Linked DNA regions of Aliamphritea hakodatensis. The protein of the gene in region 1 binds, or shares a complex with, the protein of each later gene. Links are inferred from orthologs where the notes say so. Each region holds a gene or a part of one and is shown in the gene's direction. Other genes may lie near its edges.

What was found.
Region 2: the proteins of PCI15_RS12755 (region 1) and PCI15_RS06400 are in contact, whole or in part, in a crystal structure (PDB 1FMA), measured with the Escherichia coli proteins. The link is inferred for Aliamphritea hakodatensis from one-to-one orthologs.

The regions. Positions count from the first base shown.
Region 1 is NZ_AP025281.1:2,755,582-2,764,286, reverse strand. Bases 3,505-6,419 are described here. They hold PCI15_RS12755 (molybdenum cofactor biosynthesis protein MoaE), read left to right. Parts: upstream 3,505-4,688; coding sequence 4,689-5,150; downstream 5,151-6,419. Other genes in these bases: icd (NADP-dependent isocitrate dehydrogenase), read left to right, coding at 5,980-6,419; PCI15_RS12750 (rRNA large subunit pseudouridine synthase E), read right to left, coding at 5,165-5,836; PCI15_RS12760 (NUDIX hydrolase), read right to left, coding at 4,126-4,572; mnmA (tRNA 2-thiouridine(34) synthase MnmA), read right to left, coding at 3,505-4,056. Outside these bases: PCI15_RS12780 (hypothetical protein), read left to right, coding at 1-692; purB (adenylosuccinate lyase), read right to left, coding at 789-2,153; high frequency lysogenization protein HflD, read right to left, coding at 2,280-2,945; more of mnmA, read right to left, coding at 2,953-3,504; more of icd, read left to right, coding at 6,420-7,236; PCI15_RS12740 (cold shock domain-containing protein), read right to left, coding at 7,322-7,558; ATP-dependent Clp protease adapter ClpS, read left to right, coding at 7,812-8,165; ATP-dependent Clp protease ATP-binding subunit ClpA, read left to right, coding at 8,179-8,705. UniProt on the Escherichia coli protein: Converts molybdopterin precursor Z to molybdopterin. This requires the incorporation of two sulfur atoms into precursor Z to generate a dithiolene group. The sulfur is provided by MoaD.
Region 2 is NZ_AP025281.1:1,405,051-1,413,796, forward strand. The notes cover bases 1,818-4,773. They hold PCI15_RS06400 (MoaD/ThiS family protein), read left to right. Parts: upstream 1,818-3,149; coding sequence 3,150-3,398; downstream 3,399-4,773. Other genes in these bases: moaB (molybdenum cofactor biosynthesis protein B), read left to right, coding at 1,818-1,871; PCI15_RS06395 (molybdopterin molybdotransferase MoeA), read left to right, coding at 1,868-3,103; mobA (molybdenum cofactor guanylyltransferase MobA), read left to right, coding at 3,402-3,983; zapE (cell division protein ZapE), read left to right, coding at 4,158-4,773. Outside these bases: UTP--glucose-1-phosphate uridylyltransferase GalU, read right to left, coding at 1-695; PCI15_RS06385 (hypothetical protein), read right to left, coding at 829-1,038; more of moaB, read left to right, coding at 1,320-1,817; more of zapE, read left to right, coding at 4,774-5,267; rplM (50S ribosomal protein L13), read left to right, coding at 5,501-5,929; rpsI (30S ribosomal protein S9), read left to right, coding at 5,943-6,335; petA (ubiquinol-cytochrome c reductase iron-sulfur subunit), read left to right, coding at 6,606-7,199; PCI15_RS06430 (cytochrome b), read left to right, coding at 7,199-8,446; PCI15_RS06435 (cytochrome c1), read left to right, coding at 8,446-8,746. UniProt on the Escherichia coli protein: Involved in sulfur transfer in the conversion of molybdopterin precursor Z to molybdopterin.

The DNA.
Region 1 (8,705 bases):
ATGATCCTTCCGGCGCGCTGCTGGCGTGGCATGGCTGGACCAGCAGTTCGCGGCAAACGCTGTGGGGAGAAAAGCGTAAGATCCCGCCGCTGGAAGCGCGCAAGAGTGGATTCAAACTTGAGCCTCAGGCGGCTGAGTCTGACCCTTTTTTAGAGCTGGATGACCGGCCAGGTTATCATTTGCAGACTCAGGTACGCTGGTCGCGCCAGGGAGAAATAAATGCCGGTTATTATAATAATAATGCCCGGACAGATATCGTAGAGCACGGTCAGTATACCTGGCTTACCCGGTTTTATTATGTGGGTGCGCGCTGGTTACTGGATAAGAAGCTGGAGCTGACAGCCCAGTATATGACCGGTGATACCCTGATGAATGATGTCTACGGCAGGCCTGTGGTCGACAATGATTACAGCAGTGCTTTTGTGATGCTTAGCAAGCGTATCGGGAAGCACCGGGTTACCGGTCGTATTGAAGAGTTTTCTGTGACGGATAAAGACCAGACTGTGGGTGATAACAACAGTGAATACGGTAAGGCGGCGACCCTGAACTATACCTACCGGTATTCAAAGCCTCTGTTTTTATCTGTAGAACATAGCTGGATTAATTCCGACCGGCCGGGGCGTGTGTATTCCGGTGAACCGGCTGACCGTGAAGAACGGCAGTTGTTACTGGCAGTCAGGTATTTCTTTTAGCGGGCAGGGATCTTTTCTGTCAGGGCTGAAACAAAAAAGCAGGGTGTTAACCCTGCTTTTTTATGCGCGATGCGCTGTTGCATCCACAGAGAAAGCTCAGATGGCTTTAGCCTGAGCCGGTGCGTTACCGATGTAGCTGTGCGGCGTCAGCTCCTTCAGTTCATCCTTAGCGCTCTGTGGCATTTCCAGCGTATCAATAAATGTCTGGATGGTCTGTTTATTCATGGTCTGGCCACGGGTCAGTGCCTTGAGCTTTTCATACGGTTCTTCGATGCCGTAACGACGCATTACCGTCTGAATCGGCTCGGCCAGTACTTCCCAGGCATTTTCCAGATCGTCGTTCAGGCGGGCTGCATTCAGTTCCAGCTTGCTGATGCCTTTCAGGCTGGCCTGATAAGCGATCATGCTGTAACCAAAGCCTACACCCATGTTACGCAGTACGGTGGAGTCAGTCAGGTCGCGCTGCCAGCGGGAGATTGGCAGTTTGGCAGCCAGGTGCTGCATGATGGCATTGGCGATACCCAGGTTGCCTTCAGAATTTTCGAAGTCGATCGGGTTAACCTTGTGGGGCATGGTAGATGAGCCGACTTCACCGGCAATGGTCTTCTGCTTGAAATAACCCTGTGAAATGTAACCCCATACATCCCGGTCGAAATCGATGATGATGGTGTTGAAGCGGCAGACAGCATCGAACATTTCAGCAATGTAATCATGCGGTTCGATCTGAGTGGTGTAAGGGTTGAAGCTCAGGCCCAGGCTTTCTACAAATTCCTGTGCGTTCTGCGCCCAGTCAACATCAGGGTAAGCAGACAGGTGCGCGTTGTAGTTACCTACTGCGCCGTTAATTTTACCCAGCAGTTCAGCATTTTTCAGCTGTTTAATCTGGCGCTGCAGACGGTAAGCCACGTTTGCCATTTCTTTACCAACGGTGGTTGGTGACGCCGTCTGGCCGTGGGTGCGGGACAGCATTGGCTGTTCTGCAAAATCGCGGCCCAGCTTTGCGATTTCGTCAGTGACCTGTTGCATCAGCGGCAGCATAACCGCCTGGCCCTGTTTCAGCATCAGTGCGTGAGACAGGTTGTTAATGTCTTCAGAGGTGCAGGCAAAGTGAACGAATTCGCTGACAGCAGCCAGTTCGGCGTTGTCCTGAATACGTTCTTTGATCAGGTATTCAACCGCTTTAACGTCGTGGTTGGTGGTACGTTCGATTTCTTTAACGCGGTTAGCTTCAGTTTCGCCAAAGTTGTCAACCAGTTGGTTAAGCACGGCGTTGGCAGCATCGCTTAATGCCGGTACTTCAGTGATTTGTGGGTGAGCGGCCAGTTTCTGCAGCCAGCGTACTTCCACTTCAACACGGGCTCTGATCAGACCGAATTCGCTGAATACCGGACGCAGGTCAGCTGTTTTGCTGCCGTAGCGGCCGTCGACGGGGGAAATAGCAGTTAAAGAAGAGAGATCCATAACGAGGCATTACCTGATGAATTAAATTTTGAGGGCGAATTATAGCGAAAACGCCGGGAGAGGAAAATCCGCCCGGCGTCTTTTTACACATTCATAAGTTGCAGAAACACGTTTTATGTTGCCTCTTCAGCGTCCGGTGATGTCAGTAATGGCCGGGCGAATGCGGGACTTGAAGAACAGTAACTGCCAACGCTTGCCGCCACTCTGACGCCACAGCACCGCTGCACGGATACCTGCCAGCAGTAAGGCCCGAATCTTGTCAGCGTTTTCCGCATTTTGCAGATGACGGGGTTCACCGGTTACCTGAATGCGGAATTTAAAGGTGCTGAGGGTGTCCTGATAGAGGCTCGCCAGATTGGCAATGATCGTCGGGTGTGTCAGAGTCGCTGCGTTATCAATCAGGTTTTCCTGATCATTAAAGTATTTCGCCTGCTGTTCGATTTTCAGTAGCCGCTCAGCAATGGTATTGAAAAGCTCAGGTTGTTTATTGAGCTTCTTTTCCAGGTGCAACAGGCTGAGGGCGTAGCGGATGACATCCTGATTCTGCTTGGAGCGGTCTTTGTCGATCAGTTCCTGCAGGTGACGGAATCCCGTACCGAGGCTGACCGGCAGGGCGCGTTCGCCGCCGTAGATTTCTGCAGTGCTGTCCGGATTGGTGACGAATACGCTGCGAATACAGGTTTCCAGATTGCTTTGCTGCACCATACCCCGGGTTGCGATCTGTTCGACCAGGCTGGCAGCCTGGAACAGCCCTGCCAGTGCAATTGCCTGATTATGTGTTGCCTGTGACATGATGTGTCTAGCCTCGCTTACCGGTAGTTTCAATGACGCCGCCGCCAATGCACACTTCTTCAGCGTAAAAAACAACGGACTGGCCGGGTGTGACGGCGCGCTGTGGTTCGTCAAAGCGGATAAGGTAGCCACCCTTTTCTCCGGCTTCAATGGTGCAGGCCTGATCATCCTGACGATAACGGACTTTTGCTTTACAGCGTACCGGCAGTTCAGCCGGTGCTTCGGAGATCCAGAAAATGTCACTGGCGCTGAGCCAGTCACTGAACAGCCGTTCGTGGGAGGTGCCCTGTACGGCGACCAGTACATTTCGTTCCAGATCTTTTTCGGCAACAAACCACGGAATTTCCGGATAATCTTTCAGGCCGCCGATGCCCAGCCCCTGACGCTGACCGATGGTGTGATACATCAGCCCCTGGTGCTGGCCAATCACATCACCATCCGGGGTTTGGATGTCGCCCGGTTGTGCCGGCAGGTACTGTTTCAGGAAGTCGCTGAAGCGGCGCTCGCCGATAAAGCAAATGCCGGTACTGTCTTTTTTGTTGTGGGTAACCAGGTCATGTTCTTCAGCCAGGCGGCGTACTTCCGGCTTTTCAAGTTCACCGACAGGGAACAGGGTCATTGCCAGCTCTTCGCTGCCTACCTGATGCAGGAAGTAGCTCTGATCCTTGTTATTATCCAGACCTTTCAGCAGGCAGGCGTGCCCATTGATATCGCTGCGGCGTACATAGTGGCCGGTTGCAATTTTGTCGGCTCCCAGGGTCTGGGCATATTCAAGGAAGGCTTTAAACTTGATCTCACGGTTACACAGAATGTCCGGGTTGGGGGTGCGACCGGCCTTGTATTCTTCAAGAAAATGCTCGAAGACGTTGTCCCAGTACTCAGCAGCAAAGTTTGCCGTGTGCAGGGTGAGGCCCAGTTTATCGCAAACCGCCTGTGCGTCAGCCAGGTCATCCATGGCGGTACAGTAATCGGTGCCGTCATCTTCATCCCAGTTTTTCATGAACAGGCCTTCAACCTGATAGCCCTGTTGCTGCAGAAGCAGAGCGGAAACAGATGAATCAACACCGCCGGACATGCCGACAATGACTTTGGTAGTGGCGTTATTACTCATAAAAAATACTGGCTCGTAATGGCTGTGTGCAAATTTCTAATATGGGGATGCGGCTGGCAATATTAAAGCTTAATCATGAATAAAGTTCAGCGGGTAACGCTGACCTTTCAGATAGTCATCAAGGCATTGCAGAACTGTCGGGCTGCGCAGGTCACCCTTGCGGGCGATCAGTTCATCGTAGGTCAGCCATAAGGCGCGCTCTATGCCGGTATCCAGTTCAGCATCCGGCTGTTCTGAAATCGCCCGGGCAATAAAGGTAAAGCGGTGATATACCGTGCCGTTCCCCGGTGCTTTATAAACGTACATGCCCAGAAGTGCTTCGGGTTCCACATGCCAGCCGGTTTCTTCCAGGGTTTCTCGCCGGGCCGCTTCAGTAAAGCTTTCGTTGGCTTCCAGATGGCCTGCCGGCTGATTGATCACCAGCCTGTTCAGGGTGGGGGAGTGTTCTTCAACAAACAGGAAACGTCCGTTATCTTCTACGATGGTGGCAACGGTGGCGTGTGGAGTCCAGCGCATGGGTGTAAAATATCCATATCGGTTATGACTTTTTAGGTGGACAACCTTAGCATTTCTGGTCATGCTTTTCCTGAGTTTTAAATAGTCATTTTTGTGTTTGTGGTACGGAGTTTCAGGTGGTCAGCAATATCATCAAAGTTCAGCAGGAAGATTTCGATATCAGTGGTTTAAATGCCTTAATCCGGGACGATGATGGTAGTCATGGTGCGATTGTTACCTTTACCGGCATTGTCCGGGAAATGGCGTCCGGACCCGGGCTGGTAGCAATGGAGCTTGAGCATTACCCCGGGATGACCGAAAAGTCTCTGGAAAAAATTGCATTGCAGGCACGGGAGCGCTGGGATCTGGGTCCGATTGTGATTGTTCACCGTGTTGGCCGGCTGGCGCTGAATGACAATATTGTCTTTGTGGGTGTGGCAAGTCCTCACCGTGTTGCCGGTTTTGCAGCAGCACAGTTCATTATGGATTACCTGAAGCGCGACGCGCCATTCTGGAAGAAAGAGATTACTGAGCAGGGTGAGAACTGGGTGGCTGCAAAGGACAGTGACCTGGCGCGCGCAGATTCCTGGGATACATAAGCACCCGGAAATGTTTATTTTTTAGTTTGTCTGCGCCCGGCTCTGTTGCCGGGCTTTTTATGTGCGGTATGCCCTGTTTTTTGTCCCCCGTTACTGCGTTTTGCCGGTGGCCGCCGATTTGGTTTGTCTGTTGTGGTGGCGGGTAAAAAGACCGTTTCTGACCGGCTTTCGCCGGGCTTCAGAGAGTCCAGTTTCCAATCACCAATACTTGCTCTGATCAGTCGCAGTGTCGGGAAGCCGACAGCCGCGGTCATGCGCCTGACCTGTCGGTTTTTGCCTTCACTGATGGTCAGTTCAAGCCAGCTGGTCGGCTTGTTTTTACGTTCACGGATAGGTGGATTACGGGGCCAGACATCCGGTTCGTTAATGTGTCTTGCCTTTGCTGGCCGGGTTTTGCCGTCCTTCAGTTCTACGCCTTCGCGCAGTTTTTTCAGGGCGTTTTCGTCAATTTCGCCTTCGACCTGAGCCCAGTAGGTTTTGGCCATCTTAAATTTGGGGTTGGCAAGCTGGTGCTGTAACTGACCGTCGTCGGTGAGTATTAATAAGCCTTCAGAGTCGTAATCAAGGCGTCCGGCGGCATAAACACCGGGCTGGCGGATAAAGTCAGCCAGGGTGGCCCGTCCTTCATTGTCAGTAAACTGGGTGAGTACCTGAAAGGGCTTATTAAAAAGTATGACGTTGGACATTTGTAGGACGGTGACCTGAAAACTATATTTAAATCTGACTGGACGGAAGCTGGATTCCGTATTCTTCTGTGCCGAAGCTTATGGATTGACGGCTCTGACCCGTACTCAGAATTTTCCGGACGTAAGTATACGTGGAGTAAGCTATGGCATACCAACATATTCGTGTTCCCGAGGGTGAGAAAATAACATTTACCGGTGACAACCTGATTCAGGTGCCAGACCGGCCGGTGATTCCGTATATCGAAGGCGACGGAATCGGGATGGATGTATCACCGGTCATGATTGATGTGGTCGATGCTGCGATAAAACAGGCTTACGGTGGCAGCAGGAAAATAGCCTGGATGGAAGTGTATGCCGGCGAGAAGGCAACGCAGGTCTATGATCAGGATACCTGGTTGCCGGATGAAACGTTGCAGGCATTTAAAGATTTTGCAGTGGGCATTAAAGGGCCGCTGACGACCCCTGTCGGCGGAGGGATCCGTTCTCTGAATGTTGCCCTGCGTCAGGAGTTGGATCTGTATGTATGCCAGCGTCCGGTGCGCTGGTTTCAGGGGGTACCCAGTCCTGTTGTGAATCCCGGTGACGTTGATATGGTGATTTATCGGGAGAATTCTGAAGATATTTATGCCGGGATCGAGTGGCAGGCGGGCACAGCTGAAGCGCAGAAGGTAATTGACTTTCTGCAGCAGGAAATGGGCGTCACAAAAATCCGTTTTGATCAGATGTGCGGTATCGGTATTAAGCCGGTATCAGAAGAGGGGACTAAGCGTCTGGTGCGTAAGGCGTTGCAGTATTGCGTGGATAATGACCGCCGGTCTCTTACACTGGTTCATAAAGGTAACATCATGAAGTTTACCGAAGGTGCCTTTAAGGAATGGGGGTATGAGCTGGCAAAAGATGAGTTTGGTGCGCAGCTGATGGACGGCGGCCCCTGGATGAGCTTCAGGAATCCGGACAGCGGGCGAGAAATTGTCGTCAAGGATGTCATTGCAGACGCGATGTTACAGCAGATACTGCTCAGGCCGGCTGAGTATGATGTGGTCGCCACGCTGAATCTGAACGGTGATTATCTGTCTGATGCGCTGGCTGCGGAGGTGGGCGGTATAGGTATTGCGCCCGGTGCTAACTTATCGGACCGCGTGGCTATTTTTGAGGCGACCCACGGCACAGCACCTAAATATGCCGGTAAAGATATGGTCAATCCCGGCTCGATTATATTGTCTGCCGAAATGATGCTGCGTCATCTTGGCTGGCTTGAAGCGGCCGACCTGATCATTAAAGGGATGGACGGTGCGATTGCTGCGAAAACGGTTACCTATGATTTTGAGCGTCTGATGGATGGGGCTACAAAGGTGTCCAGTTCGGGTTTCGGGGAGGCGATTATTCAGCATATGGGCTGAGGGCAGGGGCGTTCAGTTTGTGTGTGAGAGATACAAAAAAGGCAGCGTAAGCTGCCTTTTATCGTTTGAAGTGGTTAGAAGTTGCTTATGAACTTTCCGCTTCTTCCAGTGCCGTAACTTCAATAGGTTTGATGTTGATCGCGTGGATACCCTTAGGGCCCGGTGTCGTCTCAAAGCTCACTTCCTGGCCAGCTTTTAAGCTTTTATAGCCATCGATAAGAATTACCGAATAGTGAGCAAATAAGTCTTCATCATGTTCTTGCGATATAATAAATCCAAAGCCTTTGGCGTTATTGAACCACTTGACTTTCCCTGTGTACATTGGTGTCCCCCAATTTCCGATTAAAACTGCGACCCTAAGCTCCGTGGGTCTGTTAACTGAACGACCTCTGTTGATACAATGTACTACAGCTGAGGTGCTTCCATGTTTCTGAAAATGTCTCGCAGGGACTACCGATACAACAAATTTATTATTCCTCCTGCAAAAAAAATTATAACATTCTTCGGACTTAGACGAGCATTACAACACTCCCCATTATGAGATATAAAAATTGGTAAAAATTGTGAAATGTGATATGCGTCATTTACAAACAACAATCCGTTGTTCTGCCGACGATCAGGATCCACATGATCATGGTACCGGCGTAGTCGAAGAAGTTGCAAAGCCTGAACTAAAACGTCCTTCAATGTACCAAGTACTATTGATGAACGATGACTATACCCCTATGGACTTTGTGGTGGAAATACTAATGGTTTTTTTCTCTATGAATCAAGAAAAAGCCACACAAGTTATGTTAACGGTCCATACTAAGGGTAAAGCTGTGTGCGGTGTGTATACCCGGGATGTCGCAGAAACAAAAGCAACTCAGGTGAATCAGTACGCTAAGGAGAGTAAGCACCCGTTGCTGTGTGAAGTCGAGCAAGCGTAGCGGAGCGATTATTATGTTGAATAAAGAGTTAGAAGATACGCTGAGTGTGGCTTTTAATAGTGCTCGTGCAAAACGTCATGAATTTATGACGGTTGAGCATCTGTTGCTGGCTTTGTTAGATAATTCAGAGGCCCATTCTGTATTACAGGCATGTGGTGTTGACGTTGATAAGTTAAGGGTCTCACTGGCCTCTTTTATTGAGGACACTACGCCTTTACTGCCGGACAATATCCCGGATCTTGAAACACAGCCCACGCTCGGTTTTCAGCGTGTGCTGCAGCGGGCGGTGTTCCATGTACAGTCCTCCGGTAAATCTGAAGTAACCGGCGCCAATGTGCTGGTGGCAATCTTCAGTGAACAGGAAAGTCAGGCGGTGTATGTGCTGCAGCAGCAGGGCATTGAGCGCATTGATATTGTTAATTATATCTCCCACGGGATTTCCAAGGTTTCAGATTCAGAAGAGCCGGCCGCACTGGATGATCTGAGTGAAGCCAGCCCTTCCACCGAGAAAGATAAGAGCCCGCTGGCCAATTATGCGGT
Region 2 (8,746 bases), 1.4 Mb from region 1 along the record:
CCGGCACCCGGTTTGGTGGTGGCAAGCAGCTCCATAATACGGGCCGGTAAAATATAGCGGCCAACAACCGCCAGGTCAGAAGGGGCTTCATCGGCGGCCGGTTTTTCTACAAAGCGTACTACCGGTGTAGACTGGCCTGCTTCCGGGGTGATCTGCTGGCAGTCGGCAATGCCGTACAGGCTGACTTTGTCTGCCGGCACGGTTTCAACCATAATCTGTGCCGCTTTACCTGCCTCAAAGGCTTTTATCATACAGGCAAGATCGTTTTCGGGCTGTGCAAAATTATTGACCAGAACGTCCGGCAGAATGACCGCGAAAGGTTCGTTGTTAATCATGCTGGCGGCGCACTGAACAGCGTGACCCAGGCCCAGTGCGCGGGACTGGCGGACTGACTGAATGGTGACGTCATCAGGGATAATATTGGAAATAGCGTCCAGCAGCGCGGTCTTATTTTTACGGCTGAGCTCGGCTTCAAGTTCGTAATGGCTGTCGAAATGATCTTCAATGGCCGATTTGCCTGCGCGGGTGACGAGAATGATCTCTTTGATGCCGGCGGCGACCGCTTCTTCGACAACATGCTGGATGACCGGCTTGTCCACAACTGGCAGCATTTCTTTAGGAATTGCTTTGGAGGCGGGCAGTACCCGGGTGCCGAGGCCGGCAACCGGGATGATAGCTTTTCGGACAGTTGTCATGATGTGAGTAGCTCTCAGTTAACAGGTGTTGATACAGCGGTGTTGCTGGCCGGTGAAGTCATCGCCGGCATTTTGCAAACATTATATAAGCGCAAGTATATCGGTTTAGTTTTGGTGACCATAGGCCCTTTTTTCAAACGGCGCTTTTTAAATCGCGTCTGGGCGCGGGGGGGACTTCTTTGTCGGATTGTTCTTTATCCGCCAGTGTCATCAGAATGGGTCTGTAGGTTTGCTGGTCGCTGGCGAGTAGCTCCCGTTCAATGTCCCGGGCAATGCGGGAAAGCAGGCGTTCGATGTTCTCAAGTTCCTGTGTATGGCGGTTAGCCTGTATACGGGATGTCATTGCGGTTACCTCCGTGTATTTGTTTTCTCTTCCCTTCTGGCGGGGAAGGCCTTTCCATAGGCAAATTTGTAGCACAAATATTCTAGCAGATTGCCCGGATCTTTGCCGTTGCTTATAGCGGCCCCGCGAGAGTGCTAAAGTTTACTGTTGTGCGGCAGTGAAAAAATTAACTTAGGTCAGTGGATTGGCATTCCCTGTATAGGATTGCGAAATAAAGCTTGCCTGGATGGCAGGCATACAATAATTTAGCCGGGCTTTTAATTCAGATCGGAGATTTAGTCATGGGTCATGCTAAGCAAGGCGTTCCGTTTCAGCCTTTAAATATTGCGGTTTTAACTGTATCTGACACCCGTACCCCGGAAAATGATACTTCCGGTGATGCTTTGGTTGCCGGGCTGACAGAGGCTGGTCATCAGTTGGCGACCCGTACGATCTGTATTGATGATGTCTATAAGTTAAGGGCGGTGGCTTCGTCCTGGATTGCAGATGATAATATTCATGCAATTCTGGTAACCGGCGGCACAGGCTTTACTCTGAGAGATTCAACGCCTGAGGCAATGAAACCGCTGTTTGATAAGCATGTTGAAGGCTTTGGTGAGTTGTTCCGGCAGATTTCTTATCAGGAAATTGGTACCTCTACTGTTCAGTCCCGCGCCTTTGCCGGTATTGCTAACCGTACGGTCATTTTCTGTATGCCGGGATCAACCGGTGCCTGTAAAACAGCCTGGAATAATATTATCCGTGAACAGGTGGATGCCCGTCACCGTCCCTGTAATTTTGTCGAGATGGTCATGACCGGGCCGGTGGACACTGCCTGTGGGAGCCGGGGATGAGCAGTTGCGGATGTGACTCTCAGCAACAGGCATTAATGCCTGTGGCTGATGCGCTCAGTGCTATGCTCGATCTGGCCAGAGTGAGCGAGAAGTGTACTGAGGTGGCCACTGAGGATGCCCTGGGAATGGTGCTGGCGGAAGATGTCTATTCTTCCGTAGACGTGCCGCCTCAGGATAACAGCGCAATGGACGGTTACGCGCTGTCTGCTGCGGACCTCAGTGCCGGCAAGCGGCTGTATATTTCTCAGCGTATTCCGGCGGGAACAGCGCCGCAACCGCTGGACGCGGGGACGGCGGCACGTATCTTTACGGGTTCAGAAATTCCTCCGGGCGCTGATGCGGTAGAAATGCAGGAAAACACCGTCAGCGGTGAAGATGAAAAAGGTGCCTGGGTTGAATTCAGCCGGCCGGTTAAGTCCGGTGCGAATGTGCGTCCGAAAGGGCAGGATATTGCTGCCGGTCAGGTAGTGATGCAATCCGGTGTGCGTTTGCTGGCTGCTCATCTGGGGGTGCTGGCATCTGTGGGCGTTGCCCGGGTTAAGGTGCGCCAGCCGCTGACGGTTGCGATTCTGACCACGGGTGATGAACTGGTTATGCCGGGTAATCCTTTGCAGCCGGGGCAAATTTATAATTCTAATCTGTTTACCCTTAAAGGTCTGCTACAGGGGCTTGGGCTTAATGTGCTTGACCTTGGTACAGTGGATGACACCTTTGAAGCGACAGAAGAGTCCTTGCTAAAAGCGGCCGAACAGGCTGACTGTATCATCAGCAGTGGCGGTGTTTCGGTTGGCGAAGAAGATCATGTTAAAGCTGCAGTGGAAAAGCTGGGTAAGCTGAATCTTTGGAAAATGGCGATCAAGCCCGGAAAGCCACTGGCGTTTGGCGAGGTTAGCGGTACGCCGTTTATCGGCCTGCCGGGTAATCCGGCGTCGGTATTTGTTACCTTCGCAATTTTAGTCCGGCCTTATTTGCTGAAGTCCCAGGGGGCTGGCGAATATATGCCGCAGGTATTCAGGGTTCCGGCGGGCTTTAGCCGGACTAAAGCCATTTCACGTCAGGAATATCTGCGCGTGGAGCTTGAGGCGGGTAAGGCGTGTATGAGCAGGGATCAGAGCTCCGGTATTCTGAGTTCAGCCGCCAGTGCGGCGGGCTTCCTGGTGGTGCCGTGTGACACTCAGGTTGCAGAAGGTCAGCTTTATGACTTTATTCCTCTGAGCGAAGTGTTGAATTAGGTAGTATATTTCGGGTTAACCGTCGAAATAATAGTTGGATAACTGAATGATCAATGTGCTGTTTTTTGCTTCTATCCGTGAAACTCTTGGGGTTGAGCGTACAGAAGTGACCTGTGATGACGCGTGTTCTGTTGCTGATGTAGTCCTGTTACTGCGTCAGCGTGGCGATGTCTGGGATGAGGTTCTGAATAATGCGGATCTGTTGTGCTCCGTAAATCAGGAACTGGTGTCACTGGATACCAAGCTGAGTGAGGGTGACGAGCTGGGGTTGTTTCCTCCGGTAACAGGCGGTTAAGTCATGGCTGAGTTATCATCGCCGGATGTTACCGGGCTGGTACTGGCCGGTGGGCAGGGTCAGCGCATGGGTGGGCAGGACAAAGGCTGGGTAGAGTTCCGCCAGCGTCCGATGGTTGAATATGCGGTACAGTTGCTGCGCCCGGAGGTTTCAACGCTGTTGATTAGCTGTAACAGAAATATCCCGCGTTACTCGGAGCTGGCGGATCTGACCGTTGCTGATGAGCTGGCAGACTTTCAGGGCCCGTTAGCGGGAATCCAGGCGGCTTTGCGGGTCTGTAACACGGATGATCTGCTGGTGGTGCCCTGCGATACACCGTTACTGAGTGAACAGATTGTTGGCCGGTTGCTGGCTGCGGCACAGAAACATCCGGGACATATCTGTGTCTTGTCTGAAGCAGACTGGTGGCACCCTCTGCATGCGGTTATTCCCACTAAGTTTGCTGATTCACTGGATAACTGGCTGAAAGAAGGGCGTCGTGGGGTTCAGGGCTGGATGCGTAAGCACCCTTTTGTCGAGGTGGATGTCAGTGATCTGGCTGCGCAGCTGCAGAATCTGAATTCGCCGGATGAGTTACAGCAGTAAAGGCATATTGATTACAGAGCCGGGTTATTCAGCCCGGCTTTTTTGTGTCCGGTGTTTTGTTAGCGGATGCTGTGAGCATCTTTAGTATCAGGGGCGTTTATGTTGCGTTGCAATGTCAGCGGTGTCTATGTAGAGTCCCCCGCAGATTAATAAAACTGATAATTTGGAAGTGTTATGACCCCCTTGGAGCGCTATCAGGCTGATTTGAAGCGGGAAGGTTTTAGTTACGATCCTGCCCAGGAAATGGCCGTTAAGCATTTGCAGCGGTTGTATGATGACATGGTGGCGGCGCAGCAGGAAAAACCAAAAGGTGGTTTGCTGCAGCGTCTGACCGGGCGGTTTAATAAGCAGCCCGTTGAGCCGGTGCAGGGGCTGTATTTCTGGGGCGGCGTGGGCCGGGGCAAAACCTATCTGATGGATACGTTTTTTGACAGCCTGCCTTTCGAAAACAAAGAGCGGACGCACTTTCACCGTTTTATGCAGCGGGTTCATAAAGAGCTGCGGTTACTTGACGGGACTCAGGATCCGCTGGTCACGATCGGCAAGAAGTTTGCGGCTGAGTTCCAGATTATTTGCTTTGATGAGTTTTTCGTCACGGATATCACCGACGCGATGATACTGGGCGGGTTATTGGAGCAGATGTTTGCCAATGGCGTGACGCTGGTGGCGACTTCAAACATTGTTCCGGATGGGTTGTATGAAAACGGCTTGCAGCGTGAGCGTTTCATTCCGGCCATTAAATTACTGAATAAGTACACCGATGTACTGAATGTTGACGGTGGGGTAGATTACCGCTTGCGTACGCTTGAGCAGGCGGAACTTTATCATTACCCGCTGGATGAAGCGGCAGATATCAGCCTGAATACCAGTTTTGAAAATCTGGCACCGGATCTGGAAGAGGTGGTGGAAGCCGAAGTACTGGAGATTAATGGCCGGGATATTAAATCGCGGCGCTGTTGTGAAGATGTTGTCTGGTTTGATTTTTCTGAGCTGTGTGAGGGGCCGCGCAGCCAGAATGACTATATTGAACTGGCGAAGATTTTCCATGCAGTGATGTTAAGTAACGTGCCGCAGTTAGGACGGGCCAATGATGATGCTGCACGTCGGTTTATTAATCTGGTCGATGAGTTTTACGACAGCGGGGTTAAGCTGATTATTTCCGCTGAAGTGTCCATACCTGAAATCTATACACAGGGCGGACTGGAGTTTGAAATTGCCCGTACCCAGAGCCGTTTGCTGGAGATGCAGTCTCATGAATATCTGGCCCGGGAGCATAAAGCCTGATTGCTTAAGAGGATAAATGGCAATTCGGTAAAATTAAGTGTTAAACAGGGTTGGTTTATGGGAACCGCTGCTTTATAATGCGCGCCTCTTGTTATGGGGTTCAGCTAAAAGCTGTTCAGAATAACAGGGTTATATGAAGTTGCCGGCGAAGCTCAGGCTGGCTGGCAACCAATAATTATAAGGTCGTCGGTCTTATGTAAATAAGATCAGACTGATGTAAAGGCGAAAATATCATGAGTACATTTAGCGCAAAGCCTGCAGAGGTAAAACGCGATTGGTATGTTGTAGACGCTGAGGGTAAAACCCTGGGTCGTCTGGCTACTGAAATTGCCCGCCGTCTGCGTGGCAAGCACAAACCTGAATACACCCCTCACGTTGACACCGGTGACTACATCGTTGTTGTTAACGCTGAAAAAGTTCACGTAACCGGTAACAAGCGTAAGGATAAAACTTACTACCGTCACACTGGTTACCCTGGCGGTCTGCGGGAAACTTCTTTCGAGAAGATGGTTGAAACTCACCCAACCCGTACTATCGAACTGGCCGTTAAAGGCATGCTGCCTAAAGGTCCCCTGGGTCGTGCTATGTACACTAAGATGAAAGTGTACGCTGGTGCAGAACATCCGCATGCGGCTCAACAGCCACAAGAACTGACTATCTAAGGGGCAGTTGAATATGTCTACTACTCAGTATTACGGCACTGGCCGTCGTAAATCTTCTACCGCTCGCGTATTCCTGCGTCCGGGTACTGGTAAGATCACTGTTAACCAGCGTACTCTGGAAGAGTACTTTGGTCGTGAAACTGCCCGTATGATCGTTAAGCAGCCTCTGGAACTGACTGACAACGTTGAAAAATTCGACGTTTACGTAACAGTTAAAGGTGGTGGTAGCTTCGGTCAGGCCGGTGCTATCCGTCACGGTGTTACCCGTGCACTGATGGATTACGATGAAACTCTGCGTCCAGAACTGCGTGCTGCCGGTTTCGTTACCCGCGATGCACGTGAAGTTGAGCGTAAGAAAGTGGGTCTGCGTAAAGCACGTAAGCGTCCACAGTTCTCCAAGCGTTAATATCGCTTCGATACGACTTTCGTATCATCCGGAAAACGCCCTGGCTCTTGCAGTCCGGGCGTTTTTTTGTGCCTGTTTTTCAATCCTTTGTGCAAGGTCAACTGTAGGGGTAAAAACGCCGTTTTACGGTGGAATTACCTTGTAAGAAGCAGGGATTTTCTTTAATATTTGGCGCATTTTAAAAATCCGTTAAATCGGTATTCATTACGAGCAACCGGGCGACTTCCGCATGAGCGGGGGAGAAAGGTTGAGTGAGGGGAGAAAGTCTTAATGAGTAATGACGGCGTGAATAAGGGACGGCGACGTCTCCTAGTCGGTGCCACCTCTGTTGTCGGAGCGGTGGGTGCTGTAGGAGCTGCTGTTCCGTTCGTGGCTTCATGGACGCCCAGTGCCAAAGCAAGAACGGCGGGGGCTCCAGTTAAAGTAGACGTCAGCAAGATCGAACCGGGCCAGCAGATTGTTGTCCAGTGGCGTGCCAAGCCGGTGTGGATTGTAAGTCGTGGTGCGAAGGCGCTTGAGGACCTGGCTACGCTGGGTAACCTGACTGATCCTAACTCTGATGTGCCACAGCAGCCACCGTATATTCCACATACGCCTGCCCGTGCAATCCGTGAAGATCTGTCCGTGCTGGTAGGTATCTGTACGCACCTGGGCTGTTCACCGACATATCGTCCGGAAGTGGCACCTGCAGATCTGGGGCCTGACTGGGTAGGTGGTTTCTATTGCCCTTGTCACGGTTCCCGTTTTGATTTGTCTGGTCGCGTGTTTAACGCTTCTCCTGCACCAACCAATCTGGTTATTCCTCCTCATCATTATGAGAGTGACAACGCGTTAATCATTGGTATTGATCCGGAGACTGTGTAATGGCTGGCTCACGAAATAAAGGTAATCCAGGATTTATCGGCTGGATTGACGACCGTTTCCCATTGACTGCAATGTGGGATGATCACCTGGCGAAATACTACGCGCCGAAAAACTTTAACTTCTGGTATTTCTTCGGCTCTCTGGCCTTATTGGTTCTGGTTAACCAGCTGTTAACCGGTATCTGGCTGACAATGAGCTACACGCCAACGTCTGAAGGTGCCTTCGCATCGATCGAATACATCATGCGTGATGTTGAGTATGGCTGGTTGCTGCGTTATATGCACTCTACCGGCGCGTCAGCGTTCTTCGTGGTTGTTTACATGCACATGTTCCGTGGTCTGCTGTACGGTTCTTACCGTAAGCCGCGTGAGCTGGTGTGGATCTTCGGTATGGCGATCTACCTGGCGCTGATGGCAGAAGCTTTCATGGGCTACCTGCTGCCGTGGGGTCAGATGTCTTACTGGGGTGCACAGGTAATCGTATCTCTGTTCTCTGCAGTCCCTGTTATCGGGCCGGAGCTGTCGGAGTGGATCCGTGGTGACTATGTAATTTCCGGCATCACCCTGAACCGTTTCTTCTCATTGCACGTTGTTGCGCTGCCAATCGTCTTGCTGGGTCTGGTTGTTATGCACATCATCGCTCTGCACGAAGTGGGTTCTAACAACCCTGATGGTATTGAGATTAAAGATAAGAAAGATGAGAACGGTATCCCGCTGGACGGCATCCCATTCCATCCTTATTACTCTGTTAAAGATATCGTAGGTGTTGTGGTCTTCCTGTTTGTATTCTGCATGATCATCTTCTTCTTCCCGGAGATGGGCGGTTACTTCATTGAGAAGCCAAACTTTGAACCTGCTAACCCGCTGAAGACGCCTGAGCATATTGCACCGGTATGGTACTTCACACCGTTCTACGCAATGCTGCGTGCGATTCCGCCTATTGCCGGTTCGCAGTTCCCGGGTGTTGTTGTTATGGGTGGCGCGATTGCAATCCTGTTTGTTCTGCCGTGGCTCGACCGTAGCCCTGTTAAGTCTATGCGTTACAAAGGCTTGTGGAGCAAAATCTGGTTGGTAGTCTTCGCGATCAGCTTTGTTATTCTGGGTTACCTGGGTGTGGTTGCATCTTCTCCGGGCCGTACGCTGGCGGCGCAGATCTGTACAGGTCTGTACTTCGCGTACTTCTTCCTGATGCCGTTCTACACCAGAATGGAAAAGACTAAACCGGTACCGGAAAGGGTGACAGGCTAATGAAAAAGTTTTTTATCACATTGATGATGGTGCTGATGCCTGTTGCCGTGCAAGCGGCCGGTGCTAAGGTACCTCTGGACAATATCGACGTCGATCATACTGATAAGGCGTCACTGCAGCGCGGGATGGCTACCTTTGTAAACTATTGCATGGGTTGCCACTCTGCTAACTACCAGCGTTTTGAGCGTGCCGCCACTGATCTGGAAATCCCGGTAGAGATGGTTGAAGAAAACCTGATCTTCGGTAACCAGAAGGTGGGTGAGCAAATGACCATCGCGATGTCACCTGCTGATGCCGGTA